DNA from 2 places in the Methylobacterium sp. EM32 genome. Region 2 is predicted to be linked to the other one. Evidence: riboswitches for the same ligand, from Rfam matches in the RefSeq annotation. Region 2 holds a riboswitch; the other holds the start of a gene.
The links. A riboswitch is a leader RNA that binds a small molecule or an ion and turns the genes downstream of it on or off. The one in region 2 is predicted to bind glycine.
Positions count from the first base shown of each region.

Region 1: another riboswitch for glycine. It lies ahead of ABZT49_RS21030 (D-amino acid dehydrogenase); the one in region 2 lies ahead of ABZT49_RS00120 (D-amino acid dehydrogenase).

Region 1 is NZ_JBEXZS010000159.1:607-9,817, reverse strand. Features, by position in the region: gene ABZT49_RS21035 (hypothetical protein) at 1-941, shown strand, start outside; partial or broken gene ABZT49_RS21030 (D-amino acid dehydrogenase) at 985-2,269, opposite strand; glycine riboswitch at 2,395-2,499, opposite strand; gene ABZT49_RS21025 (GTP-binding protein) at 2,631-3,593, opposite strand; gene ABZT49_RS21020 (creatininase family protein) at 3,657-4,454, opposite strand; gene ABZT49_RS21015 (MarR family winged helix-turn-helix transcriptional regulator) at 4,663-5,241, shown strand; gene ABZT49_RS21010 (PAS-domain containing protein) at 5,700-8,807, shown strand; gene ABZT49_RS21005 (SDR family NAD(P)-dependent oxidoreductase) at 8,875-9,211, shown strand, end outside.
Region 2 is NZ_JBEXZS010000001.1:13,565-35,690, forward strand. Features, by position in the region: gene ABZT49_RS00055 (MFS transporter) at 1-1,070, opposite strand, end outside; gene ABZT49_RS00060 (MFS transporter) at 1,228-2,403, opposite strand; gene ABZT49_RS00065 (ATP-binding cassette domain-containing protein) at 2,941-3,750, opposite strand; gene ABZT49_RS00070 (ABC transporter ATP-binding protein) at 3,734-4,720, opposite strand; gene ABZT49_RS00075 (ABC transporter permease) at 4,717-5,643, opposite strand; gene ABZT49_RS00080 (ABC transporter permease) at 5,643-6,650, opposite strand; gene ABZT49_RS00085 (ABC transporter substrate-binding protein) at 6,668-8,251, opposite strand; gene ABZT49_RS00090 (AroM family protein) at 8,268-8,933, opposite strand; gene ABZT49_RS00095 (TonB-dependent siderophore receptor) at 9,166-11,334, opposite strand; gene ABZT49_RS00100 (PepSY-associated TM helix domain-containing protein) at 11,687-13,177, shown strand; gene ABZT49_RS00105 (AroM family protein) at 13,673-14,599, opposite strand; gene ABZT49_RS00110 (DUF917 domain-containing protein) at 14,698-15,777, shown strand; gene ABZT49_RS00115 (hydantoinase/oxoprolinase family protein) at 15,774-17,336, shown strand; glycine riboswitch at 17,659-17,756, shown strand; glycine riboswitch at 17,760-17,852, shown strand; gene ABZT49_RS00120 (D-amino acid dehydrogenase) at 17,912-19,183, shown strand; gene ABZT49_RS00125 (MFS transporter) at 19,676-21,004, shown strand; gene bhcC (3-hydroxy-D-aspartate aldolase BhcC) at 21,111-22,126, shown strand, end outside.

The sequences.
Region 1 (9,211 bases), on a different contig from region 2:
AGGACGACGTCGCGTTCCACGACGGCGTCCAGCCCGTCTACGAGCCGCCGGCACCGGACCCGTCCGACCTGGAGGCCGTGCTGGCCCGCGACCCCGACTTCCTGGCTGCCCTGGAGAACGATCGGTTCGCGCAGGCGATCTACGCGATCTTTCAGAACCGCACCTTCATCGAAGATCGCAGCGGCCGGGCGTGGATGTGCGGCGACCGCCAGGCGGCTCACCTGGTCGCGGACCTTCGCGGACGGGGTGAGAGCTACCACGACTATTACTTACGGGAATTCGAAGGCACGTGGCCGGACGACGAAGCGTCTGAAGTGATCTCGCTGCTGAAATCGATCGCCTGTCTCCAAGACCCGCTCTCCCTTCCCGAAGTCAAATTCGGGGTGGGAACGGTCGTCCTCCCCGACGGAACGAGCGAGACGATCCGTGACGAGGCGCAGGCGCGCGAGGTCGAGGCGCGGTGGCACGGTCAGCTCGCGCAGTTCTGGCAGCAATGCGGGCACCTGCGCGACGAGCAGATATCTGGCTTCCGGGATCGTGTCGCAACGATCGATCGGCAACCGAATCGGGACGTGTTCGACCGCCTTCGCGCCCACCTCGCACGCCTCGGCTGGCACACGGAGACGAACGAGGACCGTAACCGGGCCCGAGCGGCGGCGCGGCAACGCGGCGTGGAAGTGCTGCAGGTCGTCAAGCAGCGGGAAGCCCGCCCGGCGGGCGAATGCCCGAGCTGGGCCAAGCCCATCCTCGAACGCCGGGAGCGTCAACGCGACCGGGGTAGCTTCGGCCTGACCCGAGCGACGGCCCTCGCCGGGCTCGACGAGGACGAGCGCGAGGTCGAGCGAGGCTGGGTTCCGTGCCGGCTCGACGACTTGGCGGTCACCGGCCGCATCGGCGAGGAAGAGTACACCGACCTGTCGGGGCGCCTCCTCGATCACTGAGGGAACACCGGCTCCCGATGCCCCGCACCGGGGACCGGCGCGCTCACGCCGCCATCGGCGCCGGGATCTCGGTCTCGCGCTCGGTCACCAGGTCGGCGGCGATGTGGCCGGAGCCGGCTGCCATGGTCCAGCCGAGCGTGCCGTGGCTGGTATTGAGCACCAGCCCCCGGATCCCGGTGCGGCCGAGATAGGGCACGTTCGAGGGTGTGGTCGGGCGCAGGCCACTCCAGGCGGTGGCGGCGGAAAAGTTTCCGGCATTCGGGAAGGTGCGCCGGGCATTCTCCAGGATCGCCGCGATGCGCGCGGCGTCGAGGTGGCGGGTGTAGCCCGACAATTCGGCGGTACCGGCGACCCGCAGGTGGGTGCCGAGATTCGAGTAGACCAGCTTGTACTCGTCGTCGGTGAGGCTGACCTGCGGCGCGCCGTTATGGCCCTCGATCGGGATCGAGGCCGAGTAGCCCTGGGCCGGGTAGATCGCGAGGTTGACGCCGTAGCGGCGCAGGAAGAGCGCCGACCACGAGCCGAGGGAGACGACGACGTTCGGGGCGGTGAGCCGCTGGTGGCCGCCCGCCACCATCGCCTCGACGCCGGTGATCCGGTCCGCCTCGGGGGAGAGCAGCAGGCGCGTCGCCTCCGAGCCGTACAGGAAGGTCGCGCCCATCGCGGCGGTGCGGGCGGCGAGCGCCTGGGTGAAGGCGCGGGCATCGCCGCTCTCGTCCTCCGCCGTGTAGGTCGCCGACCACGTCGTCGATGGCGTGGGCGAAGGCCGGCTCGAGCGCCAGCACCTCGTCGAGGGAGACCACCCGGCGCTCGCAGCCGTGCTGGCGCATCAGCTCGGCGACGGGCTTGGCTGCCTCGAACTCCTTGGCGTCGCGGTAGAAATGCAGGATGCCGAGCGTCTTCTCGGCGTAGGCCAGGTTCTCGGCGGCGCGGATCTCCTGGAGCTTGGCCCGGCTATAGGCGCCGAGCCGCACAATCTCGACGGTGTTGCGGCGCGCCCGCTCCGGGGTGCATTTGCGCATGAAGCCGGCGATCCACGACCATTGGTGCCGGTCGAGGCGTGGCGTGAACAGCAGCGGCGCCTTCGCGTCGAACAGCCACTTCATCGCCTTGAGCGGCGCGCTCGGATTCGCCCAGGGCTCGGCGTGGCTCACCGAGATCTGGCCACCATTGGCGTAGCTGGTCTCAAGCCCCGCGCCGCTCTGGCGGTCGATCACGCAGACCGACAGGCCGGCCTTGGCGGCCCAGTAGGCCGTGGCGGCGCCGACGACGCCGGCGCCAAGGACGATGAGATCGAAGGAGGTCTTCTGGGCCGACACGTGTTCCATCCTTCCCGCCGGTCTTGCGGCGGATGACAAAGGTTGGAACTCTATTCGGATGGCCTGAGAGATTCGCCGGGCGCATGACCCGGCTTGCTCCATCGGCAGGCGTCGCGCGCCCGCTCCAGCGGGCCCTCTCGGTCGCGGTCCTTCTACCTGAGAGCTTCAGCGCGCAGCACGGCTGGCACGCCTTTCCCCTTCGGTGCCGGCATGGCGCCGGTCTCTCCCGCAATCGTCAACGTACGGCCTAGCCCGTAGCACGGCCGTACGGGGGCGGGAAGCGCCAAACGTCGCGAAACCGCAAAGTTCGGTCGCTCCCGGGCAAGCCGGGATCGACCAGTCCCGTTCGAGCGGGGACCGGTCGCTCCGCTCAGGCCCGGCAGGCCTCGAACCCTTTGCGGATCGCCTCCGGATCGAGGTGGCGGCCGATGAAGACGACGCGGGACTCGCGCGGGTCGCCCGGCTTCCACTCGTCCTGCAGGTCGCCGTCGAGGATCATGTGCACGCCCTGGAAGACGAAGCGGCGCGGCTCGTCGGGGAAGCTGACGATGCCCTTGCAGCGCAGGATGTCGGGCCCCTGAACCTGGGTCAGGTCAGAGATCCAGGGCATGAACTTGTTGGGATCGACCGCGCCGGGAAGCCGCGCCGAGATCGACTGGATCTCGTCGGAATGGTGGTGATGGTGCCCTTCCTCCAGGAAGTCCGGCTCGACCTCGATGATGCGGGACAGGTCGAAGGCCTTGCGGTCGAGCACGGTCTCGAGCGGCACGGCGCAGTGCTGGGTGCGGTGGATCTCGGCGGAGGGGTTGATCGAGCGGATCTGGCGCTCGACGGCGTCGAGGCCGGCCGCGTCGACGAGGTCGGACTTGTTGAGCAGGATCACGTCCGCGAAGGCGACCTGGTTCTTGGCCTCGGGGGCGTCCTTCAGGCGCTCGGACAGCCACTTGGCGTCGGCCACCGTCACCACGGCGTCGAGGGTGGCGGCCTCGCCGACATCCTGGTCGACGAAGAAGGTCTGGGCCACCGGCGCCGGGTCGGCGAGGCCGGTGGTCTCGACGATGATCGCGTCGAACTTGCCCTTGCGCTTCATCAGCCCGTCCATGATCCGGATCAGGTCGCCGCGCACGGTGCAGCAGATGCAGCCGTTGTTCATCTCGAACACTTCCTCATCGGCGCCGACCACGAGGTCATTGTCGATGCCGATCTCGCCGAACTCGTTGACGATCACGGCGTAGCGCTTGCCGTGCGGCTCGGTGAGGATGCGGTTGAGGAGCGTGGTCTTGCCGGCGCCGAGATAGCCGGTGAGCACCGTGACGGGGATCTTGTCGGACATGCGGGGCCGTCTGTTCGCTGGTGAGCCGGGCGCCGGGAGGCGCCGCGAGGGTGATATAGTGTATCACTCCGCCCGGCGCGAGGCCGGCCCGGGGAAGCGGGCGACGTCGCACAGGAGTTCGACGAAGGCGCGCGCGCCGTGGTCGAGGAGGGCGCGGCCGGCTTCCGCCGTGCCGAGGCGGGCGTCGCCGATGGCGCCGGCCGGGTTGAGGTCCTGCGCGTGCCAGGCAAGCGCCGCCGGGCGGCCTGCGCGCAGATGGGTGTAGTCGCGCTCGATCGCGCGGCTCGCCGGCACGAAGTCGCGGATCGCCGCGCGCCGCACCAGGTCGGGGCGCAAAGCCAGCATCAGGGCGGTCTCGATCCCGCCGCCATGGATGCCGTGGCGCACCTCCTCGTCCGGGAACAGGCCGGGCGGGGTGCCGAAGCGGCTCCAGGCGGTGGTGACCGCCACCATGCCGTGCCGGCCGCGCAAGGACAGGGCCACGAGGTCCATGAGCGCGCTGTTGCCGCCATGCGACGACACGATGACGAGCCGGGTGCAGCCCGCCCGCACCACCCCGTCGCCGATCTCGGTCCAGGCCTTCAGCGCCGTCTCAGGGCTCAGCGTCAGGGTGCCGGGAAAATCCCCGTGCTCGGGCGACAGGCCGACGGATTGCACCGGCAGCACCCGCACGTCGAGGTCGTCGGGGACGAGGTCGGCAACCCGCGCCAGGTAGCCCTCGGCAATGACGACGTCGGTGGACAAGGGCAGGTGTGGGCCGTGCTGCTCCACGGCCGCCACCGGCAGCACCGCCACGGTGGCCGTCAACGCGCCGTCGCGGCACTCCTCGGTGGTCAGGTCGCCCCAGGGCCGGGCCGGCATGGCGTCACTCCCGTTGATGGTGGCGCGCACCATAAGCCGCGGACGGACCGGCCGAAACCGGCGCAAGTTCTTCACCTTCGCGTCATCCAGCCGTCACAGGCCGGCTGGCATGTGCGCCGTTGAGGGCGCCACTCGGCGCCCGGCCTGCCGCCCTTGCTCTCATGATGCACGCGCGGCAGGATTTGTCTCGAGAGCGGGGGCGGGTGCCATGGCAGCGAGCGAGCAGGCTTCGGCCGTGGATGCGCCGCGCCGGGCGGCCAAGCGCCTCCGCCCCCCCGGCGCCAAGAGCGTCGGCTGGGCCCTGATGCAAGCGGCCCGCCTCCATCGCGGCCGCATCGGCGACCGCCTGGCGGAGCTCGATCTCTTCGCCGGGCAGGAGCAGGTGGTGCAGGCGCTGGCGGCGGCCGGTACCATGACCATGGGCGACCTCGCCGCCACCCTGCGGGTGCGCCCGCCCACCGCCTCGAAGACCATCACGCGGCTCGCCGCCATGGGGGTGGTCGAGCGCCGGACCGAGGCCGGGGACGGCCGCATCGTCCGGGTGCGGCTGACCGAGGCCGGCCTGGCCAAGGCCGCGGCGATCGAGGGCCTCTGGGACGAGATCGAGGCCGAGATGCTGGAGGGCTTCGACAACAAGGAGCGCCGGCGCCTGCGCAAGCTCCTGCGCCGCGCCACCCGCAACCTCGCCGAGGCCGCCGGCCTCGAGGCGCACGAATCCGACGCCGAGGCCGAGGACGATCTCGAGGGCGGGCTCGACGGCGGGGATTCGAGCCGCGACATGGATTGAGGCGGGGCTTGGATTGAATCGGGGCTCGGACCGGAAGCCTTTTCGATCGAGCCAGCAATATTGTCACCCGCCGCGTCATTCCGGGGCCGCGCAGCGGAGCCCGGAATCCAGAACCGCCGGATGTTCAAAGTAAGGCGAGACGCGTTCCGCCCCCTCCTCAACCACCTGAGTATCTGGATTCCGGGCTCCGCTGCGCGGCCCCGGAATGACACCGAGGGCGGCAATACTGCCGAGAAATCTAACCACGTTTCGCAACAGCTTTCGGATCGACGTTCGGACTAGTCATACAGCCTATACCGTCCCGCCGAGTGGATTAGTTCGCACGCCACATGCCAGATCCCGAAGATCAGGCGACGCATAACCGTTATTGCCTTACCAAGGACACCGTTCTTCAATCTTCTACCGTACAGGCGAATGGCTTGCGGCGGGCGCAAGATCGGGTTGACCGGCAGAGACGAGTGTCCGATTACGAACAGTGCAGGGCGAGCGAGGCAGGGCCGTCCGGGTTCCGCGCGCGCCTGCTGCGCACGCATGTCGCGGCCCTGGCGGTCGCCCTGCTGGTGCCGGCGCTGCTCATCATCGGGCTGATCGCGCATCACTGGGTCCAGGCCGAGCGGGCGCGGATGGAGGAGCGGACCGCGACCCTCAACGCCCACGCGGTCGAGCAGATCGATCGCTTCCTCAGCGGCCAGATCGCGATGCTGCAGGCGCTCGCGACTTCGCCGGCCCTGGAGAACGGGGATTTCGCCCGGTTCGACCGCCAGGCGCGGGAGCTGGTGCGCCTGCAGGGCATCAACATCGTGCTGCGCGACGCCGACGGGCAGCAGCGCGTGAACACGCGGCTGCCCTGGGGAGCCCCCCTGCCCCGGGCGGTCATCGACAACGACCGGGTGGTGCGGGAGACCGGCGCGCCGGCGATCTCCGACCTCGTCGCCGGCACCGTCACCGGCCAGCCGATCGTCGTCGTCACGGTGCCGGTGCGGCACGGCGGGGCGCTCGCCTATTTCCTGAACGCCACCCTGCCGGCGCCGCTCTTCGGCGAGTTCCTGCGGGGCGCGGGCATTTCCGCGCCCTATTCCGGCTCGGTCGCCGACCGGAACGGGATCATCATCGGCCGATCGGTCGACACCGCGGCGGCGGCCGGCAAGCCGCTGCCGGGCTTCCGCTCGGTCTCCGGGACGACGGGGCAGTGGTGGGGCCACAACCTCAGCGGCATCCCGGTCTTCGGCACTCATCACCGCTCCGCCCTCTCGGGCTGGGTGGTGACGATCGGCATCGAGCAGGCGGCGTTGCGGGCGCCCTTCGTCACCTCCGTGCTGGTGCTGGCGCCGGTGATCCTCGGCCTGTCGCTGATCGCCCTGATCGCCTCGCTGCTCGTCGGCCGCCGGATCCTGCTCGCCAAGGCGCTGCTGGCGCGGGCGGCGGACGACCTCAGCCGCGGCGTCGCCCTGCGGATGCCGGTGACGCCGATCCGGGAGGTGAACGAGGTCGGGGCGGTGCTGGCGCAGACCTCGGCGATCCTGCAGCGGCAGGCGGACGCCCTGCGCAAGAGCAACGCCGACCTCGAGGACCGCATCGCCGCGCGCACCCGGGAGCTCGTCGCGAAGGAGGCGGTGCTCACGACGACCCTCGACGCGATGGACCAGGGCCTGATCATGGTCGACGCGCAAGGAAGGGTCGCGGTCACCAACCGCCGGCTCGCCGAGCTCCTCGACCTCGACCCGGCCTTCCTGGCGGCGCGGCCGTCACGGGCGGAGATGCGGCGGGTCCTGACGGCCGCGGGGGAATATGCGGGGGTCGATCCGGCCTTCGAGCACGCGATCGCGGTCGGCGACCTCGCGGTGATCGGCGAGCGCTACGAGCGCACGCGGCCGGACGGCACGATCCTGGAGGTCCACAACGCCCCGACCGCCGATGGCGGCGTGCTGCGCACCCTCACCGACATCACGGCGCGCCGGACCGCCGAGGCGGCCCTGCGGCGCAAGAAGGCCCTGCTCGACGCGACGCTCGCCAACATGGACCAGGGCGTGCTGCTGATCGACGCCGCCGGGATCGTCCAGCTCTGCAACGAGCGGGCGATCGACCTCCTCGGCCTGCCGCCGGAGTACCGCCACGGCCACCCGACCCTGGCCGAGCTCGTCGCCTGGCAGAGCGCGAGCGGCGAGTTCGGCGACGCCGCGGCGGAGCGCGCGCCCTGGCTCGCGCTCACGGGCGACCTCCTCGGTGCCCCCCCGGTCTACGAGCGCACGCGGCCCGACGGCACCGTGCTCGAGGTGCGCACCGTGCGCCTCGCCGAGGGCGGGGCGATCCGCACCGTCTCGGACGTGACAGAGCGCAAGCGGCGCGAGCTCGCCGTCCTGGAGGCCAACCGCGTCGCCGAGGCGGCCAGGGTCCAGGCCGAAGCCGCGCAGCGCCAGGCAGAGGCGGCGAGCGCCGCCAAGACCGAGTTCCTCGCCACCATGTCGCACGAGATCCGCACGCCGCTGAACGGCGTGATCGGCTACGCCGAGCTGCTGGTCCGGGCGGGCGACCTGTCGCCGGCGCAGAGCCGCAGCGCCGCGCGGATCCAGGAGGCGGGCCAGGCCCTGCTGACGGTGGTCAACGACGTCCTCGACTTCTCGAAGATCGAGGCCGGGCAGATCGACCTCGACCCGCAGCACTTCGGACCGGCGGCCCTGGCCGACGGCGCGGTCGCGATCGTCCGGACCGCGGCCGACGCCAAGCGCCTGGCACTGACCGTCGAGACGGCGCCGGGCCTCGCGCCCCGCCTGGTCGGCGACCCGGACCGGCTGCGGCAGGTGCTGCTCAACCTCGTCAACAACGCGATCAAGTTCACGCCGGCGGGACGCGTCACCCTGCACCTCGCGAGCACGCCGCTCACATGCGGGCGTCACGCCCTGCGGGTGGCGGTCAGCGATACCGGAATCGGCATCCCGGCCGACCGGCTCGGGCAGCTCTTCCAGCGCTTCAGCCAGGTCGACGGCTCGATCCGGCGCCGCTTCGGCGGCACCGGCCTCGGCCTGGCGATCAGCCGGCAGCTGGTCGAGGCCATGGGCGGAGAGATCGGGGTCGAGAGCCGGCCGGGCGCCGGCTCGACCTTCTGGTTCACCGTGCCGCTGGCCGCCGCCGCCGAGGAGGACCCGGCCCGGGAGCGGCCCCCGCTCGCGCCGCTCGCGCGGCCGGCCAAGGTCCTCCTCGTCGAGGACAGCCCGATCAACCAGGACATCGCCCGCGCCATCCTGGAGCGCCGCGGCCACGCCGTGAGCGTGGCGGGCGACGGCGCCGAGGCGGTCTCGGCCCTGCAGGCGGGCGGGTACGACGTGGTGCTGATGGACGTGCAGATGCCCGGCATGGACGGGCTGACCGCGACGCGCCACATCCGGGCGCTGGGCGCCCCGGCGAGCCGCCTGCCGATCGTGGCGCTCACCGCCAACGTGCTGCCGCAGCAGGTCGCCCAGTTCCGCGCCGCCGGCATGGACGACCACGTCGGCAAGCCGTTCCGGCCCGACGAGCTGCTGGCGACGGTGGAGCGGTGGAGCGCACCGCGGACGGCCGACGCGGCGTGACACCGCTTGCCGCGGCCGCGCGAGCCCTCCATCTCTCGCGCCGGGATCGACACCAGAGGACTCTGCCATGGCCCAACAGGAACGCAGCGCGCTGATCGTCGGGGCCTCGCGGGGCCTGGGGCTCGGGCTAGTACGGGCCTTCCTCGCCCGCGGCTGGGCCGTCACCGCCACCTCACGGGGCGAGGCGCCGGCGCTCGCCGCCTTAAGTCCCGTGGCGCCCGCCCTCGCGCGGGTCGACATCGACGACGACGCGGGCGTGGCGCGCCTGCACGACGACCTCGCGGGGAGAAGCTTCGACTTGGTGTTCGTGGTGGCGGGAATCGCCGACGGCGCCCAGGTGCCGCTGCCGCAGGGCGACCGGGCGAGCGCGCTCAAGGTCTACGAGACCAACGCGGTGAGCCCGA
Region 2 (22,126 bases):
AGAAGCGCGGAGGCCACGCCGAGCCCGAGGGTGCCGTAGAGGGTTTGCGCGGTCGCGGCCACGCGCTCCGGAACCTGCCGGGCGATCAGGCGCATCGCCGCGAGGTGCAGGAGCGCGAAGGTCAGGCCGTGCAGCGGCTGGATGGCGGCCAGCGCCGGGACCGAAGCCGTCGAGGCCATGACCGACCAGCGCAGCGCGCCGACGCCAGCGGCGAGCATCGCCGCCCGGGCGGTGCCGAGGCGGGCCAGCAGCCAGGGGCCGGCGAACACGAAGACGAGCACCTCCGCGGCGACCGCCTCGGACCAGAGCAGGCTGATCGCCCCCGGACCGATGCCGGCCTCGCGCCAGCGGATCACCGCGAAGCCGTCGTTCAGGGCGTGACTGCCGATGACGAGGGCGGCCACGAGGAGCATCTGCCGGAACGGCCGCAGGGCCAGGAGTTCGCGGATGCCGCCGAGTCCGGGACGCGGGAGCCGCTCCCGCGCCGGGGCGGGCGGGACGCGCGCCGCCGCGACCGCCATGACCAGGAACAGGACCCCGCTCGACACGATGATGCTCGCGAGGCCGGCCCGCGCGACGAGCAGTCCGGAGGCGAGAGTCCCGAGCACGAAAGCCGCCGAGCCCGCGCCCCGGACCCAGCCATACGAGAAGGTGCCCTCCCGCTCCGCCGCGGCGAGCGCGAGCGCGTCGGCAAGCGGCGCCAGGGCCGCGATGGCGCCCGCGTGCAGCACGCTCACCGCCAGCAGCGGCCAGAAGCCGGATCCGGCCAGGTAGGCGAAGGAGATCAGCCCGGCCGCCGCGGCGGCGATGCCGAGGACGCCGCGGGTTGCGTCGTAGCGGTCGGCGAGGTGGCCGGCGACGGGCCCCGCGGCGAGGCGCATCAGCGTGCCCACGGCGAGGGCGATCCCGATCTCGCCCGGCGTCAGGCCGCGCTCGCCGAGGAAGCTCGGAAGAAAGGGCGATTCGGTGCCGTAGGCGGCGTAGAGCGAACCCTGGAGCAGCACGAAGGCGGGGAACGAACCCGCCAGTATGCCGGAAGCGGCCTTGCCCGTGCGGGTCCGCGTGTCCATCTCGCTCGCTCCTGGCCGTCACGCCGGGTCGGCCGAGGTGCGGCCGCTCCGCTCCCCCGTCGGGTGCTCATCAGAGTCGCCCCATGCAACTCTGATAAGCTTTTTATTTTTGCATCATTGTCGTCGCCGAACCGGTGACCACTTCGGCGAATGATGCTCAGCCCGGGGCGCCCCCGCCCGAGACCCGGCGGTCCACCATCCACGCGCCCAGCCCGACGGCGGCGACGGCCGCGAGGGTGAAGAACGTCGCCGGAAAGCCGAGAGACTGGGCGACGAGGCCGGCCAGGAGCGGGCTCAACGCCGCGCCCGCCCCGTAGGCCGTCATGACGCCGCCGAGCCCCGCACCGGCATGGCCCGAGCCCCTCATGATCTCGGCCACGAGCGCCGGGATGGCGACGCCGCCGAGACCCATCGCCAGGCCTTCGAGCACCTGGACCGGGATGACCAGCCACCATGACGTCGCGAAGGCCGCGAGGAGGCCGCGGACCACGACCAGGCCGAGGGCCAGGGAGAGCACCCCGGCATGCCCGCGCCCCCTCGCGACGCGGGCGGCGAGCAGCGCGGCCCCGACCATCGTGACCTGCGCGACGACGGTCATCACCCCAGTCGTCAGGCTCGGATCGGCGCCGGCCGCCGTGCGCGCCTGCGCCAGGAACGGCAGCATGGCGCCGTTCGCGGTCTGGTAGGCGAACACGACCGCCGCCAGGATCAGGAGCGGCCTGGTCTCGACCAGGACGCGCAGCGTCGAGCGGTCGTCCTGCTCGCCGCCGCGGGCGGTGCCGTGATCGATGCTGCCCGCGTCGAGGGTGAGCAGGACGCCGCAGGTGGCGACCGCCATGACCACGATGGCGATGGAGACGAAGCCGAGCCCGAGCGTGTAGCCGAGCACGCCCGAGAGGGCGGCGTTCGCGGCGTTGCCCGCGTGGTTGAAGGCCTCGTTGCGCGAGACCCTGTGGCCGTAGGCCCGCTGCCCGACGATGCCGAGGGTCAGGGCCGCGACGAGCGGGGCGATGCTGGTATCGGCGACCCCGATGACGAGCTGCGACAGGCCGATCAGCCACAGGTTGTCGGTGGAGACCAGCGCGATGGCGCCGGCCGCGATGGCGAGAACGGCGAGGCCCAGCCCCGCCCGCTTGTACTCGGTCCGGTCGATCAGGGCGCCGACCGGCGTCGTGGCGAGCAGGCCCGCCAGGCCGGCGAGACCCATGGCGAAGCCCGTCGCGGCCGGATCGAAGCCGCGCTGCTGCAGGTACACGCCGAGGAAGGGGCCGAAACCTTCGCGCGCGCCTGCCAGGGCGAAGTTCAGGGCACCGAGGCTCGCGGCTGGCTGCATCGCGCAGGGTCTCCGACGGTCAGAGAGGGGTCGCAGCCGGCGATCCGGGTACGACGGTCTTCCAAGCAAATTCCTGGCGGGGGAGTCTCCGTCAGGTGAATTCCGGGTCACGGACGGTCGCGACGCGACGGACCGGAGACATCCTTGATGTCGGACCTCACATCGGCTGCCCCGAATTTCGGCGGTGACTGGGCATCACCCCGGCCGTTCGTCGGTTGTCGTCGTCAACCCGGCGCGAAACGGACCGACCGCGTCGGGAATAGCCTTCGCGTTCGATGCGAAGGACAGTCGCGGGGCAAGCGATAACAGTGTGGGGCGGTTCCTGGACGATCGCATGGATGGCGCCGCGCACGTGGTCGCAGGCCTCTCGCGGGATTGAACTGCGACGCGACGAATGGGGTAGAGACCGCAGACTCATCTCCCTCCGCGACCTCAGGACGAGGGCGTGGGTGGGACACGTCTTGCCGATCCGTCGACAGGCTCCGACACCTCCGCGCGAGGTCGCGGATGAGACGTGCTGAACGTGATCGGATGACGCTAAATCCGCGGCAGCCGGGGCACGCTGTCGAGAAGGGTGCGCGTATAAGCCTGCGACGGGTTGGCGAAGACCGCCGCGACCGGGCCCTCCTCGACCACGCGCCCCTGGCTCATCACCAGCACCCGGTCGCAGAGGGTGCGCACGACGGCGAGGTTGTGGGAGATGAACAGGTAGGTGAGCGAAAGCTCGCGGCGCAATTCGCCGAGAACCTCCAGGATCTGCGCCTGCACCGACACGTCGAGCGCCGAGGTCGGTTCGTCGAGGACGAGGAAGCGGGGCTCGAGCGCGAGTGCGCGGGCGATGCAGACGCGCTGCTTCTGCCCGCCCGAGAGTTCGTGCGGGTAACGGTGCCGGAAGGCGCGCGGCAGGCTGACGAGATCGAGCAGCCGGTCGACCCGGGCGTCGAGCGCCGCGCCCCGGGCGACGCCCTGCACGCGCAGCGGCTCACCGATCGCCTCGCCGATCGTGCGCCGGCCGTTGAGGGCCGAATGCGGGTTCTGGAACACGATCTGCATGTCGCGGCGCAGGCGCCGCATCGCCTCGCCGCCGAGCGCCGTGATGTCCCGGCCGTCGAACGTGATCGTGCCGGCGCTCGGCTCGATCAGGCGCAGGACCATGCGGGCGATCGTCGACTTGCCGGAGCCGGACTCGCCGACGATCCCCAAGACCTCGCCGGTCCGAATCGAGAAATCGACGCCGTCGACCGCCCGGACCGCGCGCCCGCCGCTCGCGGGGAAGACCTTGGCGAGGCCGGTGGCGCGCAGGAGCGGCGAAGGGTCGAGCGGCTTCACGTCAGGCGAGGTCGGCATGGTGGCACGCGACTCTATGGGCGGGGTCGGCGCGGCGCATCGCGGGCCGCTCGGTCGTGCAGATCGCCGTGGCGCGGGGGCAGCGCGGGTGGAAGCGGCAGCCGGAGGGCGGATCGATCAGGCTCGGGATCGTGCCGGGCACGCCCTGGAGGCGCCGGATCTCGCCGTCGATCTCCGGCAGGGCGGCGAGCAGGCCCCGCGTGTAGGGGTGGAGCGGATGCGCCAGGACGCGCGCCGTCGCGCCCTCCTCGACGACGTTGCCCGCATACATGACGGCGACGCGCGTCGTCAGCGCCGCGATCGCCCCGACATCGTGGCTGATCATCACCACCGTCAGCCGCAACGTCTCGACGAGGTCGCGCAGGAGCCGCAGCACCTGGGCCTGCACCGTCACGTCGAGGGCGGTCGTCGGCTCGTCGGCGATGAGGAGGCGCGGCTTCCCCGAGAGGGCCAGCGCGATCAGCACGCGCTGGCGCATGCCGCCCGAGAGCTGGTGCGGACACGAATCGAGCACCCGCTCCGGCTCGCGCAGGGCCACCTGCGCCAGCAGTTCGGCCGCGCGGGCCCGGCGCTCGGCCCGTCCCGGCTTGACCGAACCTTGCGCCCGCGCATGGGCGGCGATCGCGTCGCCGAGCTGGCGCCCGATCGTGAAGAGCGGGTTCAGGTAGGTCATCGGGTCCTGGAAGATCATCGAGATCTTCACGCCGCGGATGCCGCGCCAGTCGCGCTCGCTGAGCGCCCCGACGTCGCGCCCCTCGAACAGGATGCGACCGCCGGTGCGCTGCGCCCGGCCCGGGCCGATGCCGAGGATCGAGCGGGCGAGCAGGGTCTTGCCGCAGCCGGATTCGCCGACGATGCCGAGCGTCTCGCCCTCGTCGAGCGCGAGGTCGATGCCGTTCAGCACCCGCGCCGGCCCGTCGAAGGTCGGGATCGCGAGGTGGTAATCCTCGATTGCGAGCAGCGGACTCATCGTCCGGCACTCTTGGGATCGAGGATGTCGCGCAGGCCGTCGCCGAGCAGATTGAAGCCGAGCACGGTGAGGAAGATCGCGAGGCCCGGGCAGGCCGAGTACCACCACCAGTCGGGCATGTAGGAGCGGGCGACCGAGATCATCGCGCCCCATTCCGGATCCGGCGGCTTGGCGCCGAGCCCGATGAAGCCGAGGCTCGCGGCCGAGAGCACGGCGAGGCCCATATCCATCGACAGCTTGACGATGATCGGCGACAGGCAGTTCGGCAGGATGTGGTGCCAGAGGATCCAGGGCGTGCGGGCGCCCGCGGCCCGGCTCGCCTCGACGAACAGCTCCTCCTTGACCGATAGGGTCTTGGCCTCGACGAGGCGGACGCAGCCCGGCCACCAGACGAGGGCGAGCGCCGCGATGCAGTTCCCGATGCCGGGGCCGAGCGCCGCCACGATCGCGAGGGCCAGCGCGAGGCCCGGCACGGCGAGGAAGAGGTCGGTGAGGCGCATGATGGCGCCGCGCAGCAACCGGCTCCGCGTGTAGCCGGCGATGATCCCGAGCGGCACGCCGATACCGGCCCCCACCACCGTGATGATGAGGCCGATCCACAGCGAGATACGGGTGCCGACGATGACCCGGGACAGGAGGTCGGCGCCCATCTCGTCCGTACCGAACGGATGGGCGAAGGACGGCGGCAGCAGCCGCTGCGACAGCTTCACCGCGCCCATCGTGTCGCCCGGATAGGGCGCGAGCCAGGGGCCGAAGGCGGCGAGCACCAGGAACAGGACGACGAGGGCGAGGCCCAGCATCGAGGAGAACGAGCGGGAGAAGAGATGGGCGTAGAGCCGCCACTGGCGGATCGTGGTCGCGTGGCGCACCCGGAAGGTCGGCGGCGCGTCGGCGAGCGCCGGGGAGGCGTCGGGGAGCGCCATCACGCGGCCCTCAGGCGCGGGTCGATCCACGCATAGGCGAGGTCGACCAGGATGTTGACGGTCATGAAGCAGAAGCCGATCGCCAGCGTCACCCCGACCACCGGCTTGAAGTCCGAGGCGAGCGCCGAGGACACCGCGTAGAGGCCGATGCCGGGCCAGTCGAACACCGTCTCGACGAGCACGGTCGAGCCCAGCATCCAGCCGAAGCGCAGGCCGATGATGGCGAGGGTCGGGATGAGCGCGTTGCGGAGCGCGTAGACCGCGACGATGCGCAACGGCGCGATGCCGTGGGCGCGCGCCGCCACGACGTGGTCGGAGTGCAGCGCCTCGATCATCTCGGCGCGGTTCACCCGGAGTATCGAGGCGAGGCACGGGAAGGAGAGCACGATCGCCGGCAGCAGGATATGGCCGAGCGCCTCGCGAAACGTCTCGAACTGACCGCGCAGCAGCGAATCGACGAGGATGAGGCCGGTGATCGTCTCGGGCGGCGCCTCCGAGAGCGGCAGTCGGCCGGAGACCGGCAGCCATTCGAGGTGCACGGCGAAACAGAGCTGGAGCAGGATGCCGAACCAGAAGGCCGGTAGCGCGACGCCTGAGATCGACAGGATGCGGGTGAGGTGGTCGATGGCGCCGTCGCGCTTCAGCGCCGACAGGATGCCGAGCGGCAGCCCGAGCCCGACGCCGATCGTCATGGCAACGAGAACCAGTTCGAGCGTCGCCGGGAAGTAGCGCCCGAGTTCGGACAGGACCGGCCGCGTCGTGACGATCGAGGTGCCGAGGTCGCCCGTCGCGAGGTCGCGCAGGTAGATGCCGAGCTGCACCGGCAGCGGCTTGTCGAGACCGTATTCCCGGCGGACGGTCTCGACCATGTCGGCGGTCGCCTCGGGGCCGGCGACGAGCCGGGCGGGGTCGCCCGGCGCCACGTTGGTGATGAGGAAGGTCAGCACGGCGAGGCCGAGCATCGTGCCGGCGACGGTCAGGAGCTTCTTGAGCGCGAAGCGCAGCACGGCCGTCCCTCCCGGACCTATCTGGCGTCGATCCAGAGCGGGTAGAGATCGACCTCGCCGGTGAACCGGACCGGGCTGAAGCTGAAACCCTTGAGCGCGTCGCGGCGGGCCCAGCGGCGGTTCTGCACCATGCCGAACACCTCGGGCTGATCGGCGACGATCCGCTTCTGGATCTCGGCGTAGAGCGGGGCGCGCTTGTCCCAGTCGGGCGTGGAGCGCGCCTCGTCGATCATCCGGGCGACCTCCGGGTTGTCGTAGAACGACATCGCGAAGTACTGGCCCCAGGAATTCGGGTGGTACTGGTAGGCGACGGCGTCGGGATCGGTCGAGATCGGCGTCACGAAGACCGAGGTCAGGTTGGGCGAGGTCTCCGGCTTCGAGCCCTTGGCGACCATGTTCGGCCACTGCTCGGGCCGCATGTCGACCTTGATGTTGAGGGCGGCCAAGTTGTCGAGGAGGAGGAGGCCGATGCGGCGCGCCTCCTCGAGCCCGGCGATGTGATAGTATTCGAGCGTGATCCCGCCATTCGGGGTCGCCGACTTCGCCAGGTACTCCTTCGCCTTGGCGAGGTCGCGCCGCGGCATGCCCGGCACGTCGATATGGCCCTTCATGCCGGCCGGAAACACGCTGGTCTGGAGCTTGGCGGCGCCGTTGTAGATCTGGACCAGACCGTCATAGTCGATGGCGTGGGCGATCGCCTTGCGCAGGTTCGGGTCGGCGGTCGGTCCGACCTTGTTGTTCATCTTGATGCCGAAGGTCGTCATGCCGGCATGGTCCTCGATCGCCACGCCCTTCTGGCGCGCGACCTGGACGTAGTCGTCCGGCGTCAGGCCCTCGACGATGTCGGATTCGCCCCGGAGCAGCGAGGCCTTCTGGGCGGCCGGCTCGCGGACGATGCGGTAGATCACGCCGGCCGGGCGGTGCGCCTTACCCTGCGGCCAGCCCTTCCAATAATCCGGCACGGAGGCGAGCTCGTGGAGCACGTTCGGCTCCCAGCGCTTGATCGTGAACGGGCCGGAGCCGGCCTCGTGGTCGGTGAGCCACTTCTGCCCGTCGTCGCCGTCGACGGCATGCGCCTCGACCTGCTTTTTATCGACGACGTACCACCAGGGCAGGAAGGACAGGAACGCCGCGTAGGGCTTCTTCAACGTGAAGCGGACCGTCTTCGCGTCGACCGCCTCGATGCCCTCCGGCCCGAGGAAGTCCTTCAGCATCCAGGCGACGCCCTTGTTGAGCTTCAAGCCCCGGACGAAGGAGTAGCGCACGGCCTCGGCATCGACCGGGTCGCCGGTGTGGAACTTCGCCGTGCCGGTGAGGTGGAAGGTCCAGGTCTTGCCGTCGGGGCTCGTCTCCCAACGCTCCGCCAGCCAGGGCTTCACCTCGGCCGGGTTGCCCTCGTACTTGACGAGGGCGTCGTAGACCGCCTGCTGCAGCATGCGGGTCGACCAGTCGTAGCGCACGTGCGGATCGAGCACCGGCACCTGCTGGCGCCCGCCGAACACGATCACCTTGCGGTCGCCGACGCGCTCGAAGGCCCCGGCTGGACCAACGGCACTCGCGAGCAGGGCCGCCGCGAGCAATCCGAGGCCGAATGTGCGCATCGGGCGATTCCTTTGATCAGAGAAGCTGGCGGACGGCGCCGGCGACGATCCGGCGCGACAGGAGGACGGGAGCATCGACAGTGGCGCGGACCTCGCGGCGCATCGCCTCGGTGTAGCCCATGCAGTGCATGACGATCAGGTCGCGGTCGGCGAGCGAAGCGGCGCGCTCCGCCATGGCGTCGCCGGCGTAGGGCGAGGCCGCCACCACCTTGGGCTCCCCGCGAAAGACGTGCCGCGCCGGAAATTCCTCGACCTGGCGGGCGAGCGGCACCATCACGCCGAGCTTCGGGCAGGAGGCGGCGAGCGCCTCGACGGTGGAATCGACGATGCGCTGGGCCTCGACGAGGAGCGTGCGCTCCAGCGGCTCGACCTGCGTGCCCGTGCACAAGAGGACGACCGCGTCGTGGCCGTGGCGGTCGACGGCCCGGAGGAGATCCGACAGGCGCTCCTCGATGCGAGCCTTCGACAAAACCGCCTCGCGCCCGTCGCGCAGGCGGCTCGCGAAGGAAGCCTCGCCCGCGCCCGGATGGAGGGCGGCGATCTCGGCCTCCGAGGCGTCGTCGAGCACGCCGTATTCCCGCGCCTCGACCGCCCCGCCGATCTCGGCCAGCATCTCCGGCACCATGTCGATCCGCGGCGACTGCCCGATCGTCACGAAAGCGAGCCGGCTCGTCCGTCCCATGCTGCCACCTCCGCCCCGGCGTTGTTGGTCGGGCCGAAGCTAGTCCCGTGCCGGACAGGCCCGCTATAGGGGAGGGCCCTTAGGGTGGGGGTGATGACGGCGTGGGCTTCTGCCCTCCGGGTGGGCAGTCGGGGTCGGACGTCCGCACGACGATGCCGACGGAATGTCGGGCCGATGGCCTGCATCGACGCCCGAGACCCGCTCCGCCGTGCCGGATCCTGCGAGCCCGCCTCTACCAGCGGTAGGACAGCGTGCCGAACACGTTGCGGGGCTCGCTGTATCGGCAGCCATTCACGGTGACGCAGGTCACGTAGGAATGGTCGAGAACGTTGCGGGCGTTGATCTGCGCCCGCCATCCTTTGAGGCTCGGGTCGGCGACACCGAAATCGTACAGCGCGATCAGGTCGAAGAGCGTGGCGGCGTGGGTGTCGAACGTCGCGCCCGAGATGTTCGAGCTGCCGACATACCGCACGCCGCCCCCGAGCCGCAGGCCCGGGATGCCGAACGTGCCCATGTCGAAGGTGCCGAACAGCGCGGCCTGATTGTAGGGCACGAGATCGATGCGCTGGTTCAGGTTCGCCGCCACGGTGGTCCGCGTCTGCCGGGCATCGGTGTAGGAGTAGGACGCGATCGCCTCCAACGGCCCGAAATTCGTCCGGGCTTCGGCCTCGAAGCCCTGCGACCGGATCTGCCCGGTCTGGGTGCTGAACGTCGGGCTGACCGGGTCCGGTACCAGCGCGTTCGTCTGATCGATGCGGTAGAATGCGGCGCTCAGCAGGGTGTCGGCTCCCGGAACCTCCCAGCGCAGGCCGCCTTCGTACTGCTCGCCCAACGACGGCTGGAAGGGGTTGCCGTTCCGGTCGGTGACCGCGAACGTCTGGAACGACTGACTGTAGGAAACGTACGGCGCCAGCCCGTAATCGCCGAGGTAGAGCAGGCCGAGCCGGCCGCTGAAGGCGCTGTCGTTCTGGTCGAGGCGTCCGCCGGTCCGGTAGGTCAGGATCTGTGTGCGTGCGAAATCCTGGCGACCACCGGCGAGCAGGACGAAGCGATCGAACTTGATCTGATCCTGCGCGTAGATGCCGACCTGATCGAGCAGGCTCTTCGACCCGGTATTGATGGCATAGTTGATCCGCGGATATGTCGTGCCGTATACAGGGCTATAAACGTTGAGATTGCCGACGGTGCCGTTCGTGTAGCGCTCCGAGTTCAGGAAGCTGCGATAATAGTCGATGCCGGTCAGCAGGGTGTGGGCGGTCGGGCCGACGACGAACTTCGTCTCCAGCGACGTGTCCGAGGCGACGCCGGTCGCATTCTCGTTGCGCATGCTGAGACCGCGCGTTGCGACCTGCCGGTTCGCCAGCAGCGAGGTCGGGGTCAGGTAGTCCCAGTCGACCCCGGACTGGTAGTAGCGCAGGGCGTGGCGCAGGCGCACCGCATCCGAGAAGGCGTGATCGATCTGGTAACCGATCGTGCCCGATCGGGCGTCGAAGCGGTCGAAGGCCGGCTCGCCGTAGAACCGGTTGAAGGCGAACCGGGGAAGTGGTCCGTTGGGCAGCAGCGTACCGACCGCCGAGAGCGGCGCCTGGAACCGGGTGTGAATCTCCTGGTAATAGCCGAGCAGCGTGACGGAGGTCGCCGCCGACGGCCGCCACGTGATCGCGGGCGCGATGTAGCGCTTGTCGTCGGGCGTGAAGTCGAGATAGCTGTCGCTGTTGCGGATCAGCCCCGTCAGTCGGTACGACCACGCGCCGTCGTCCGACAGCGGCCCGGTGAAATCTCCTGACACTTCCTTACGGTTGTACTGGCCGAAGGTGACGTTCATCTCGTTGAACGACGTCTGGAGCGGGCGCTTGCTGACCGCGTTGACGACGCCGCCGGGCGAGAGCTGGCCGTACAGGATCGACGACGCCCCTTTGAGGACTTCGAGGCGCTCGAGGCCGTAGGGCTCCTGCGTCCCGTCATAGACGCCCGATTGCAGCTTCAGCCCGTCGCGCAGCAATCCCGAATTGCCGGTCTCGACCGTGAAGCCGCGGATCGTGAAGCCGTCGGAGGTCCTGGCGAAGCCACCCACGGCCTGGCTGGTCATGCCGGACGTGTAGGCGAGGGCCTGGGCCAGCGTCGAGGCACCCTCGTCGCGGATTTGACGGGCACCGACGACGTTGATCGTCTGCGGCGTCTCGATGATCGGCGTGTCCGTCTTCGTCCCCGACGCGCTCACCTTGGGGACGTAGCCGTTGACCGGCCCGGTCGCGGGATTGAGCGGGAGCCCCCCTTGTCCGGCCACCTGGATCTCGTCGAGGGCGACGGTCGTCTCGCCCCCGCTCAGGGATTGCGCGGCCGCGGCGCCGATCGGTGCCGGCCCGACGCAAGCCAGGGCGGAGAGCGTGGCGACGGACAAGGCCGCGCTTCCGAGGTATCGGCCGGTTCGGGCCTGCCGGATGCGTACGTCTCCAACTGAGCGGTCCATGCGGAAACCTCCCGGGCCTGTGCGCAGCACCGCTCCCGCTCCGCTGCGCCGGACGGGCCGCCCTTGAGCCTCAGTCCATCGATCGCATCGTGTTTGCGCGAAGCGCTTACATCAGCAATACCGATCTCTACATTAAGCTGTTGGGAGCCCGGCTTGTGATAATTACGACACAAACCATAATCATAACGATTCAAAAGTATGGCGTGACGACTGGCTCCGTCCATTGCTGGCATGTCCTGCACTTGACGAAGTCGGATCGTTGCCGTGACCAGGGGGCGGTGGCGTGAGGGGCAGCTTCCGTCGATCAATGGCTTGGCTGCATGCCTGGGCGGGGCTCGTCGCCGGTTGGCTCCTGTTCGCGGTGTTCGTCACCGGCACCGCGAGCTACTACCGGGCCGACATCTCCCGCTGGATGCGGCCGGAGCTCGGCGCGGAGAGCGAGGTCGATCCGGGTCGCGCGGCCGACATGGCGGCCGCGGCTCTGGCCGCCCGCGCGCCAGATGCGCGGCAATGGTTCGTGCGCCTGCCCCATGCCGGGGAACCCTCGATCGGCCTGCAATGGCGCGGCAAGGGCGGCTCCCGGGAGAACGTGCTCCTAGACCCCGTAACCGGTGCCCCCGTGACGGTGCGCGAGACGCTGGGCGGCGAGTTCCTGTACCGCTTCCACTACGAGCTGCACCTGCCGCCCCTCTGGGGGCGGTGGATCGTCGGAAGCGCCACCCTGATCATGCTGGTGGCGATGGTGACGGGCATCGTCACGCATCGACGGATCTTTGCCGACTTCTTCACCTTCCGGCCCGCGAAAGGCGGGCGTCGCGCCTGGCTCGACGCCCACAACGTCCTAGGCGTCCTGGCGCTGCCCTACCACATCATGGTCTCCTACAGCGGCCTGGTCCTCCTTTCCCTGACGCTGATGCCGTGGGGGGTGGCGGCGGTCTATCGCGGTGACACTCTGCGTTTCGCACAGGAATTCGGACTGACGGCGACGACCCCCCGGCCCGCCACGGGCCGGCCGGCCGCCCTCGCGCCGCTCGCCCCGATCGTCGCCGACGCGACGCGGCGCGCCGGCACGCCGCCGGAGCACCTGGTGATCGACAAGCCCGGCGACGCGGCCGCGACGGTCACGGTGTTGATGGAGCCGCCGCACGGGATCGCCCACCACCACCCGCAGATCGCGTTCGACGGCGCGACCGGCGCGTTCGTCGCGGCAACCGGTGAGCTGCGGTCGGCCGCCCGGACCTACTTCACCGTAAGCGGCCTCCATCAGGCCGATTTCGCCGGGGCCGCTCTGCGCGCGCTCTACGCCCTCTGCGGCGCGATGGGTGCAGCGATGATCGCCACCGGGCTCGTGCTCTGGACCCGCGCACGCCTGCCCGGCACCGGCGAGGAGCCGCCGCCGGCCGTGCGCCTCGTGCGGGGCCTCAACCTGGGCGTGATCGTCGGGCTGCCTGCCGGGATCGCCGTCTATTTCCTGGCGAACCGGGGATTGCCGGTCGAACTGGCGGATCGTGCGGCCTGGGAGGTTCGGCTCTTCTTCGGGGCCTGGGCTTTGACGGCGCTCGCGCCCTGTCTCCTCGCACCCGCCTCGGCCTGGCGCGCGACGCTGGGCGCCACCGGCTCGCTCTATCTGGCGATCCCGGTTCTCGACGCGATCACGGTCGGCCGTTCGGACGGTCTGTTTCTCGTCTTCGACGGGACGATGCTCGGTCTTGGCTTGCTCTGCTGGCTCGCGATGCGGAGCATTGCCCCGTCAGCGCGTGCAGCCCATCCGTGATGTGAGGGGATCGGCGATATTGGCGGTCGACAGTGCCCCCTCCGCACTGCCGGGCCATCGGATCCGCGTCCCAGGCCATCACCCGATCACGTGCAATCGGGAAGCGCCCCAGGTCGTTACTGCTTCAGAGCCTGTTTGACTTGCGAAGCCAGTACCAAAAGACATTTTCCTTCTCCCACCCACGGCCTCATCCTGAGGTGCGAACGATGTGAGCCTCGAAGGAGGCCTCCAGGGATCAGAGAGACGTCTGGGAGCCTCCTTCGAGGTCAGTCGATTGAAAATCGACTGACACCTCAGGATGAGGTCGTGGGTGGGATAAAATTCACCCAGCAGTCAAACAGGCTCTCATTGTTTTCTGCGGTGAGTCGGTATCCGCTTCGCCGGATCATGCTCTAGAGCACTTCACGATCGCGTTGCAATCGCGAAGCTCTCTAGGTTTTTGATTTTGCCGCATTTTCTACGACGAACCGGTATCCACTTCGTCGGAAAAATGCTCTAGGAGTTCGGCGCCTCCGACGCCATCACCAGCCGGATCAGCGCACCCAGCGAACCCACCTCCATCTTGCTCATCACCTTGGAGCGGTGGATCTCCACCGTCTTCGGGCTGATCGCGAGCTGGCGGCCGATCGCCTTCGAGGTCAGGCCCTCGGCCATCAGCGACAGGACCTGGCGCTCGCGCGGGGTCAGCCGGGCGAGGCGCTCGCCGTAATCGGCGGGCCCGCCGCGCGGCTCGCCCGCGGGCTCGCCGCCCTGGTCGAGCAACAGGCGAATCGCGCCGGCGACGATGCGGCGGGCGAGCACCACCGGGCGACCGGTCGCCCGCGCGACGATCGCCCGGTCGCGCTCGTCGAAGGCGACCGAGTTCAGCACGATCACCTCGCAGCCGCCGAGATCGACGATGGCGCGGGCGAGCGCGTCGCGGTCGCCCGGCATCGCGTGGGTGACGCTGACCGGGTAATCGGCGAGGGTGGGCAGCTGGACCTCCTCGATCTGGCGGGCGATCGGCTGCACGATGCCGAGGCGCTGCTCCTCCGCCGCCAGCGCCCGGATGCCGGATTCGATGGCGCGCTGGGCGTTCACCATCGGGGTCGGGCTGTCGAAGTCGCGGAGCAGCCCGGTCGAGAGGATCACCACGAGGTCGAATTCGCGCGGGCGTAAGGAGGCCAGGATCCCCGCCATGCGCTCGCCGACCGCCGCCTTCGAGACGACGACGTCCTCGCCGCTGCGCAGGCGCGTGACGAGCGACGCCTCGCCGGGCCCCGGCACGAGGGCGGCGATCCCGGCCGGCGACAGCCCGTCGAGGGCGCCCCGCTCGACCGGCTCGACCGGCCCGTTCAGCTGCAGCAGGATCTCCGGGACGATGTCGTCCCGCGGGCTCTGGCCGGCCTCGATGAACACCACGCGCTTGAGGCGACCCGCCACGAAGAACCCGCTCCCGCCCGATCCCGGGTAGGGGCCTCTCCGGATAGGCGAGGCCCGCGCCCGACCTTACCCTCGCGGCCCATCAGTGAGGAGGGGTCATGATCCGCGAATTCGAGCCCGAGGAGATCGCGCCCCTCGGCATCGGCGCCTGGATCCTCGGCACCGGCGGCGGCGGCAGCCCGTATCTCGCCGAGCTCAACCTCAAGACCCTCTACGCCGAGGGCAAACGCTGCCGGCTGATCGACCCGCGGGCGCTCGACGACGACGACCACGTGGCGGTCGTCTCGAAGATGGGCGCCCCCCTCGTCGGCCAGGAGCGCCTCGTCGATCCGGCCCACCTCGCCCGCGCCGTCCGGCTGATGGAGGAGGTCACCGGCAAGCGCTTCCGCGCCGTGATGAGCGTCGAGATCGGCGGCGGCAACGCCGTCTCGCCCTTCCTGGCGGCGGCGCATCTCGACATCCCGGTGGTCGATGCCGACGCGATGGGGCGCGCCTATCCGGAGGCGCAGATGACGAGCTTCGCCATCGGCGACCTCCAGATGTATCCGCTGACCCTCGTCGATTGCCGCGACAACGAGGTGGTGGTGGCCCGCGCCGCGTCCTGGACCTGGATGGAGCGCATCTCCCGCAAGGCCTGCACCGAGGTCGGCTCGACCGCCGCCACCTGCAAGGCGCCCCGCACCGGGCGCGAGGTCAAGGAATGGGGCGTCCTCGACACCGTCACCAAGGCGACCGGCCTCGGCCGGGCGGTGCTGGAAGCGCGGGCCGCCCATACCGACCCGGTGGCGGCGGTGGTGGCGCACGAGGGCGGCAAGGTGCTGTTCCGCGGCAAGATCGGCGACATCGACCGCACGGCGACGGGGGGCTTCCTGCGCGGCTCAGCCCGCATCGACGGGCTCGGCGACGATGCCGGCAGCCGCATGGAATTGGCGTTCCAGAACGAGTGGGCGGTCGGCTTCCGGGACGGGGTGCCGGTCGTGATGACGCCGGACCTGATCTGCGTCCTCGACACGGTCTCGGGCGAGGCGATCGGCACCGAGACGGCGCGCTACGGCCAGCGCGTGACGGTGGTGGCCCTGCCCGCACCCGACATCCTCCTGTCGCCGAAGGGTCTCGCCCATGTCGGCCCGCGGGCCTTCGGCTACGACATCGACTTCACCTCGGTCTTTTCCTCATGAAGCGCATCGGCATCGACGTCGGCGGCACCAACACGGATGCCGTGCTGATCGACGGCACCCAAGTCCTCGGCGCCGTCAAGACGCCCACCACCGCCGACGTGATGTCGGGGGTGCGGGCGGCCATCCGCGACCTCGGCGCGGCGGTCCCGCTCCAGGGCATCGACGCCGTGATGATCGGCACGACGCACTTCACCAACGCGGTGGTCGAGCGCGCGCGGCTCGAGCGGGTCGGGGCGATCCGCATCGCGCTGCCCGCCGCCCGCTCCCTGCCGCCGACGGTGGACTGGCCGGACGATCTTCGCGAAGCGGTCGATCCGCTGTCGGTCATGGTGGCGGGCGGCCACGAATATGACGGGCGCGAGCTCGTCCCCCTCGACCGCGCGGCGATCCGGGACGCGGCGTCCCGCATCCGCGACGCGGGCATCACCTCGGTCGGCATCACCGCCCTGTTCTCGCCGCTGACGGCATCTTGCGAGGAAGAGGCGGCGGACATCGTCCGCGACGTGATCCCGGGGGCGCGGATCACGCTCTCGCACACCCTCGGCCGGATCGGGCTCTTGGAGCGCGAGAACGTTACGCTGCTCAACGCCGCGCTGCAATCCTTGGGAGTCCGGACGGTCGCCGCCTTCGAGGAGGCGCTCGCCGCCTCCGGCATCGCGGCGCCGTTCTTCCTGACCCAGAACGACGGCACCGTCGTGCTCGCCGAGGTGGCAGCGGCCAACCCCGTCCACTCCTTCGCCTCGGGCCCCACCAACTCGATGCGCGGCGCCGCCTTCCTGTCGGGCCGCGACGGCGCGATGGTGGTGGATGTCGGCGGAACGACGAGCGACGTCGGCTCGCTCGTCCACGGCTTCCCGCGCGAGGCCAACAACGTCGTGGCGATCGGGGGCGTGCGCACGCTGTTCCGCATGCCCGACCTTTTGCCGATGGCGCTCGGCGGCGGCACCATCATCGATCCCGCCACCGGCACGATCGGACCGCGCTCCGTCGGCTACCGCATCACCGAGAAGGCGCTGGTCTTCGGCGGCGACACGCTGACGGCGACCGACATCGCGGTCGCGGCGGGCCGGGTCGAGATCGGCGACCGGGACCGCGTGCGCCACCTCGATCCCGCCTTCGTCGCCGCGATGCTGGCGCGCATCGCCGGCATGGTCGAGGAGGGCGTCGACCGGATGAAGACCTCGGGCAGCGCGACCGACCTCGTCGCGGTGGGCGGCGGCGCCTTCCTGATCCCGGACCGCCTCGCCGGCGTGAGCGAGGTCGTGCGCGTCGCCCATGCCGGCGTCGCCAACGCCCTCGGCGCCGCGATGGCGCAGATCTCGGGCGAGGTCGACCAGATCTTCTCCGACCTCTCCCGCGATGCGGCGCTGGCCGAGGCGCAAGGCATCGCCGAGCGCCGGGCGGTCGAGGCGGGGGCCGAGCCCGGCAGCCTCAAGGTCATCGAGGTCGAGGACATCCCGATCGCCTACCTGCCCGGCGGCGCCCGCCGCGTCCGCGCCCGCGTCGTCGGCGACGTGCGCGAGCGCGAGCGCGAGCGCGAGCGCGCGGCGGTCGCCTGAGGGGACGGGATCATTCCTGCCAGGAATAATAGTGTTCCTGATCGGTCTTTGACAGGGGAAGGCAGGCCGGCCAGATTTCGCCCGGGAGGAGACCGATCAGGAGAAGACCAGACCGGGAAGCCGGACGCGCGCGGGCGATGCGACCCACCGACGTCCGGGCTGCCGAGAAGGCGACGGATTTGCGCTAGACAGGCGCACGGCCATCGAGATCTAGGACTGACTAAGGCCGCGAACATCCTGGATTTGTCCACCATTGATCAGGACGCTGTCGACAAGCGACTTGACGAACGGACAGGCTACGGCTAAGGCTTTCAAGGTCCATTACGACGATGCGGGAGAGATCGAGGGGCTTCAGGCCGCCTCGACGCCGACGGAGCAACCGCCCCGGAAACTCTCAGGCAAAAGGACCGTATCGTCAGGACGCTCTGGAGAGAGGCGGCTGAAACAGGCCGTCCACCGAAGGGGATGTCTGCCTGCGCCAGCGGGCGGACGACGCTCTCAGGTACCGTGACAGAGGGGGCGCATCGGCGGGGTCAGCCCGCCGCCACTCGCGCTCATTCACGGAATCCAGATCCATGCCCCACATCGCCGTCATCGGCGCCGGCATCACCGGCGTGACCACTGCCTATGCGCTCATGGAGCGCGGCTACAACGTCACGGTCCTCGACCGTCACCGCTACGCCGCCATGGAGACCTCCTTCGCCAATGGCGGCCAGCTCTCGGTCAGCAACGCCGAGGTCTGGAACAAGACGGCCACCATCCTCCAGGGTCTCAAGTGGATGATGCGGCGCGACGCGCCGCTCCTCGTCAACCCGAAGCCGAGCTGGCACAAGTATTCCTGGATGGCCGAGTTCATCGGCCAGATCCGGCACTACGAGGCCAACACGGTCGAGACCGTGCGCCTGGCGCTCGCCGCCCGCCGGCAGATGCTCGCCATGGCCGAGCGGGAGCGCATCGATTTCGACCTGGAGCAGCGCGGCATCCTGCACTTCTACCGGGACGCGGCCGGCTTCGAGAAGGCGCTCGCCGTCAACGCGCTCCTGCGCAAGGGCGGGCTCGCCCGCGATCCCGTCACGCCCGAGGAGATCCGGCAGATCGAGCCGACCCTGCAGGGCCAGTATCACGGCGGCTTCTTCACGCCCTCCGACTCGACCGGCGACATCCACAAGTTCACCCGCGGCCTCGCCGCGGCCTGCGCCCGGCGCGGCGTCGCCTTCCTGTACGATGCCGCGATCGAGGCGATCGTGCCGGCGGGCGCGGGCTGGCGCATCCGCTGGCGGCCGGCCTCGCGCGACGAGGGGGCTGCGCCGGTCGCGATGGGTGAGCCGCTCGACGTCGACGGGGTGGTGATCTGCGCCGGCTGCGCCAGCCGGGACCTCGCCGCCGGGCTCGGCGACCGCCTGAACATCTATCCGGTCAAGGGCTACTCGATCACCGTGCAGTTGCACACGCCCGAGAGCCAGGACGCGGCGCCGCAGGTGAGCATCCTCGACGACGCGACGAAGATCGTGACGAGCCGCCTCGGGCGGGACCGGTTCCGCGTCGCCGGCACGGCGGAGTTCAACGGGTTCAACCGCGACATCCGGCACGACCGGATCGAGCCGCTGGTGCGCTGGACGCGCGAGCAGTTCCCCCGCGTGGCGACCGACCGGGTGGTGGCCTGGACCGGCCTGCGCCCGATGATGCCCGGCATGCTGCCGCGCGTCGGACCGGGCCGGCAGCCGGGCATCTTCTACAATACCGGGCACGGCCATCTCGGCTGGACGCTGTCGGCCGCCACCGCCCAGATCGCCGCCGACGCGGTCGAGGGCGGCCTGCCGGTCGAGGGACGCCGGCTCGCCGCCTGAGCCCGCTCGCGGGCCCCACGCCAGGCAGGGCTGTCCGGGGAAAGCGAAGAGCGCGGGACTTCTCCTCTCCCCGCGGGCGGGGAGAGGGCTGTGTTCCCGTTCAGGGAACGCAGCAAGCGGAGGCTAAGCCGGAGCGAGGGTGAGGGGGTCTCGACGAGTGAGGCTCCTCCGGAAACACCCCCTCACCCCCGCCCTTCGGGCTTGCCGAACCCCCTGAACGAGGGTTCGGCCCTCTCCCCGCCCGCGGGGAGAGGAGAATATCCGCGCCACTTCTTTCCCCGGACAGCCTTGTGCACCCAGGAGAGGCGCGTCCGGCATCCCGGTGCGGGGCGCCGTCTGCCTGTCACGAGAGGCTTGCTGCACGGCGCAACGCGGGCCAGGCATCAAGCCGAAACATGCCTGCGCGAATCATGCGCGGGCAGGATCATCCGCGCGACAACGACACCGCAAGAATCACAACAAATGCGCCGCGACGCGGCCGGAGGAACGCCCGTGAACACTGCCACGAACGCCGCCCTGCTCACGCCTCTGCCCGACGCGGCGGCTCCCGTCTCGGACGACGCCGCGCGCCGGCGCGGCGTCGTCGCCGCCGTCATCGGCAACACCCTCGAATTCTACGACTTCACCACCTACGCCTTCTTCGCTGTCACGATCGGCCGCACCTTCTTCCCCTCCGGCGACGCCTGGATCAGCCTGCTCGCCTCGGTGGCGACCTTCGGGGTCGGCTTCGTCACCCGGCCGATCGGCGGCGTGTTCATCGGCGCCTATGCCGACCGGGCCGGCCGCAAGCCCGCGATGATGCTGACCATCGGCCTGATGGCGGTCGGCATGCTGATGCTGGCCCTCACCCCGGGCTACGCCACGATCGGCATGGCCGCCCCGGTTCTGATCGTGGTCGGGCGCCTGATCCAAGGCTTCGCGCTCGGCGGCGAGGTCGGCCCCTCGACCGCTTACCTCATCGAGAGCGCGCCGCCCGGCAAGCGCGGCCTCTACGCGAGCTGGCAGCTGGCGAGCCAGGGCCTCGCGACGCTCGCCGCCGGCGCGATCGGCCTCGCCCTGTCGCTCGCGCTGACGGCGGAGCAGATGCAGTCCTGGGGCTGGCGGATCCCGTTCCTGCTGGGCCTGCTCATCATCCCGGTCGGGATCTACATCCGCCGCGCCATGCCGGAGACCGCCGGCGAGGGCGCGGGCCACGCCGAGGCGACGACCGGCGCGGTGCTCTCGCGGCTGATGCGCGACCACGGCGGCAAGCTGGCGCTGATGGTGCCGATCCTGCTCTGCGGCACGGTCTCGACCTATGTCAGCAACTACATGACCACCTACGCGATCACGACGCTGAAGCTGCCGGCGAGCCTGTCGATCGCAGCGACCGCGGTGGTCGGGCTCTGCGTCCTCGTCTTCTCGGTGCTGGCGGGGGTGCTCGCGGACCGGTACGGCCGGCGCCGGGTGATGATCGTGCCGCGGGTCCTGCTGCTCGCCGCCGCCTACCCGGCCTTCCTGCTGATGACGCAGCATCCCGGCCCGGCGACCCTGCTCGGCATGTCGGCCCTGATCGCGACGCTCGGCGCGATGAGCGGCGCGGCGAGCCTGGTGGCGATCCCCGAGTTCCTGCCGCGCAGCGTGCGCAGCGCCGGCCTCTCAGTGGCCTACGCCTTCGTCGTCACGGTGTTCGGCGGCACGACGCAGCTCGTGGTGACCTGGCTGATCGGCGTCACCGGCGATCCGCTGGCGCCCGCCTACTACGTCATCGCCACGAGCCTCGTCGGCGTCGCCGCGATGCTCGCCACGCCCGAGACGCGGGCCGAAGCGCTCGCGGTTTGAGTGAGGCGGCCGGGTGGCGACCGCCCCCGGCCCGCCCCGGGGTCTTCGCCCTCGACATCCTGCCTTCGGCGATGAACAGTCGTCGGCGCCGAAGGAGCCGAGTGCCATGACCGCCGCCGTGAGGAACGCCCCGCTCGCCGCCGACCCGTTCGCCGGCCTCGAGGTCGGCTACGACGTCCCGGCCCTGCCCGGGATGCGCGAGGACGAGATCCAGACGCCCTGCCTGGTCCTCGATCTCGACGCGCTGGAGCGCAACATCCGCAAGATGGGCGACTACGCCCGCGCCCACGGCATGCGCCACCGCGCCCACGGCAAGATGCACAAGTCGGTCGACGTGCTGCGCCTGCAGCAGGAACTCGGCGGCGCCGTCGGCGTCTGCTGCCAGAAGGTGTCGGAGGCCGAGGTGTTCGCCCGCGCCGGGATCGCCGACATCCTGGTCTCGAACGAGGTGCGCGACTTAGGCAAGATCGACCGCCTGGCGCGGCTGCCGCGCTACGGCGTCCGGGTCACCGTCTGCGTCGACGACCCCGCCAACGTGGCCGACCTCTCGGCGGCGGCCGGGCGGCACGGCACCGATCTCGATTGCTTCGTCGAGATCGATTGCGGCGCGGGCCGCTGCGGCGTCGGGAGTGCGGCCGAGGCGGTGGCGCTCGCCCGGGCGGTCGCGGCCGCGCCGCACCTGCGCTTTGCCGGCCTCCAGGCCTATCAGGGGGCGATGCAGCACCTCGAAGCCTACGCGGAGCGGCGCGCCGCCCTCGACGCCGTGATCGCGCAGGTGCGGGAGACGGTCGACGCCCTGACGGCGGCGGGGCTGCCGCCTGAGATCGTCAGCGGCGGCGGCACCGGCAGCTACCGGTTCGAGAGCGGCTCGGGCGTCTACACCGAGCTGCAATGCGGCAGCTACGCCTTCATGGACGCCGATTACGGCCGGATCCGCGACGGCGACGGCGCGCGCCTCGACCAGGGCGAGTGGGAGAACGCGCTGTTCATCCTCACCAGCGTGATGAGCCACGCCAAGCCCGGTCAGGCGGTCTGCGATGCCGGGCTGAAGGCCCAGTCGGTCGATTCCGGCCTGCCGCTGGTCCATGGAAGGAGCGACGTCGCTTACGTCAAGTGCTCCGA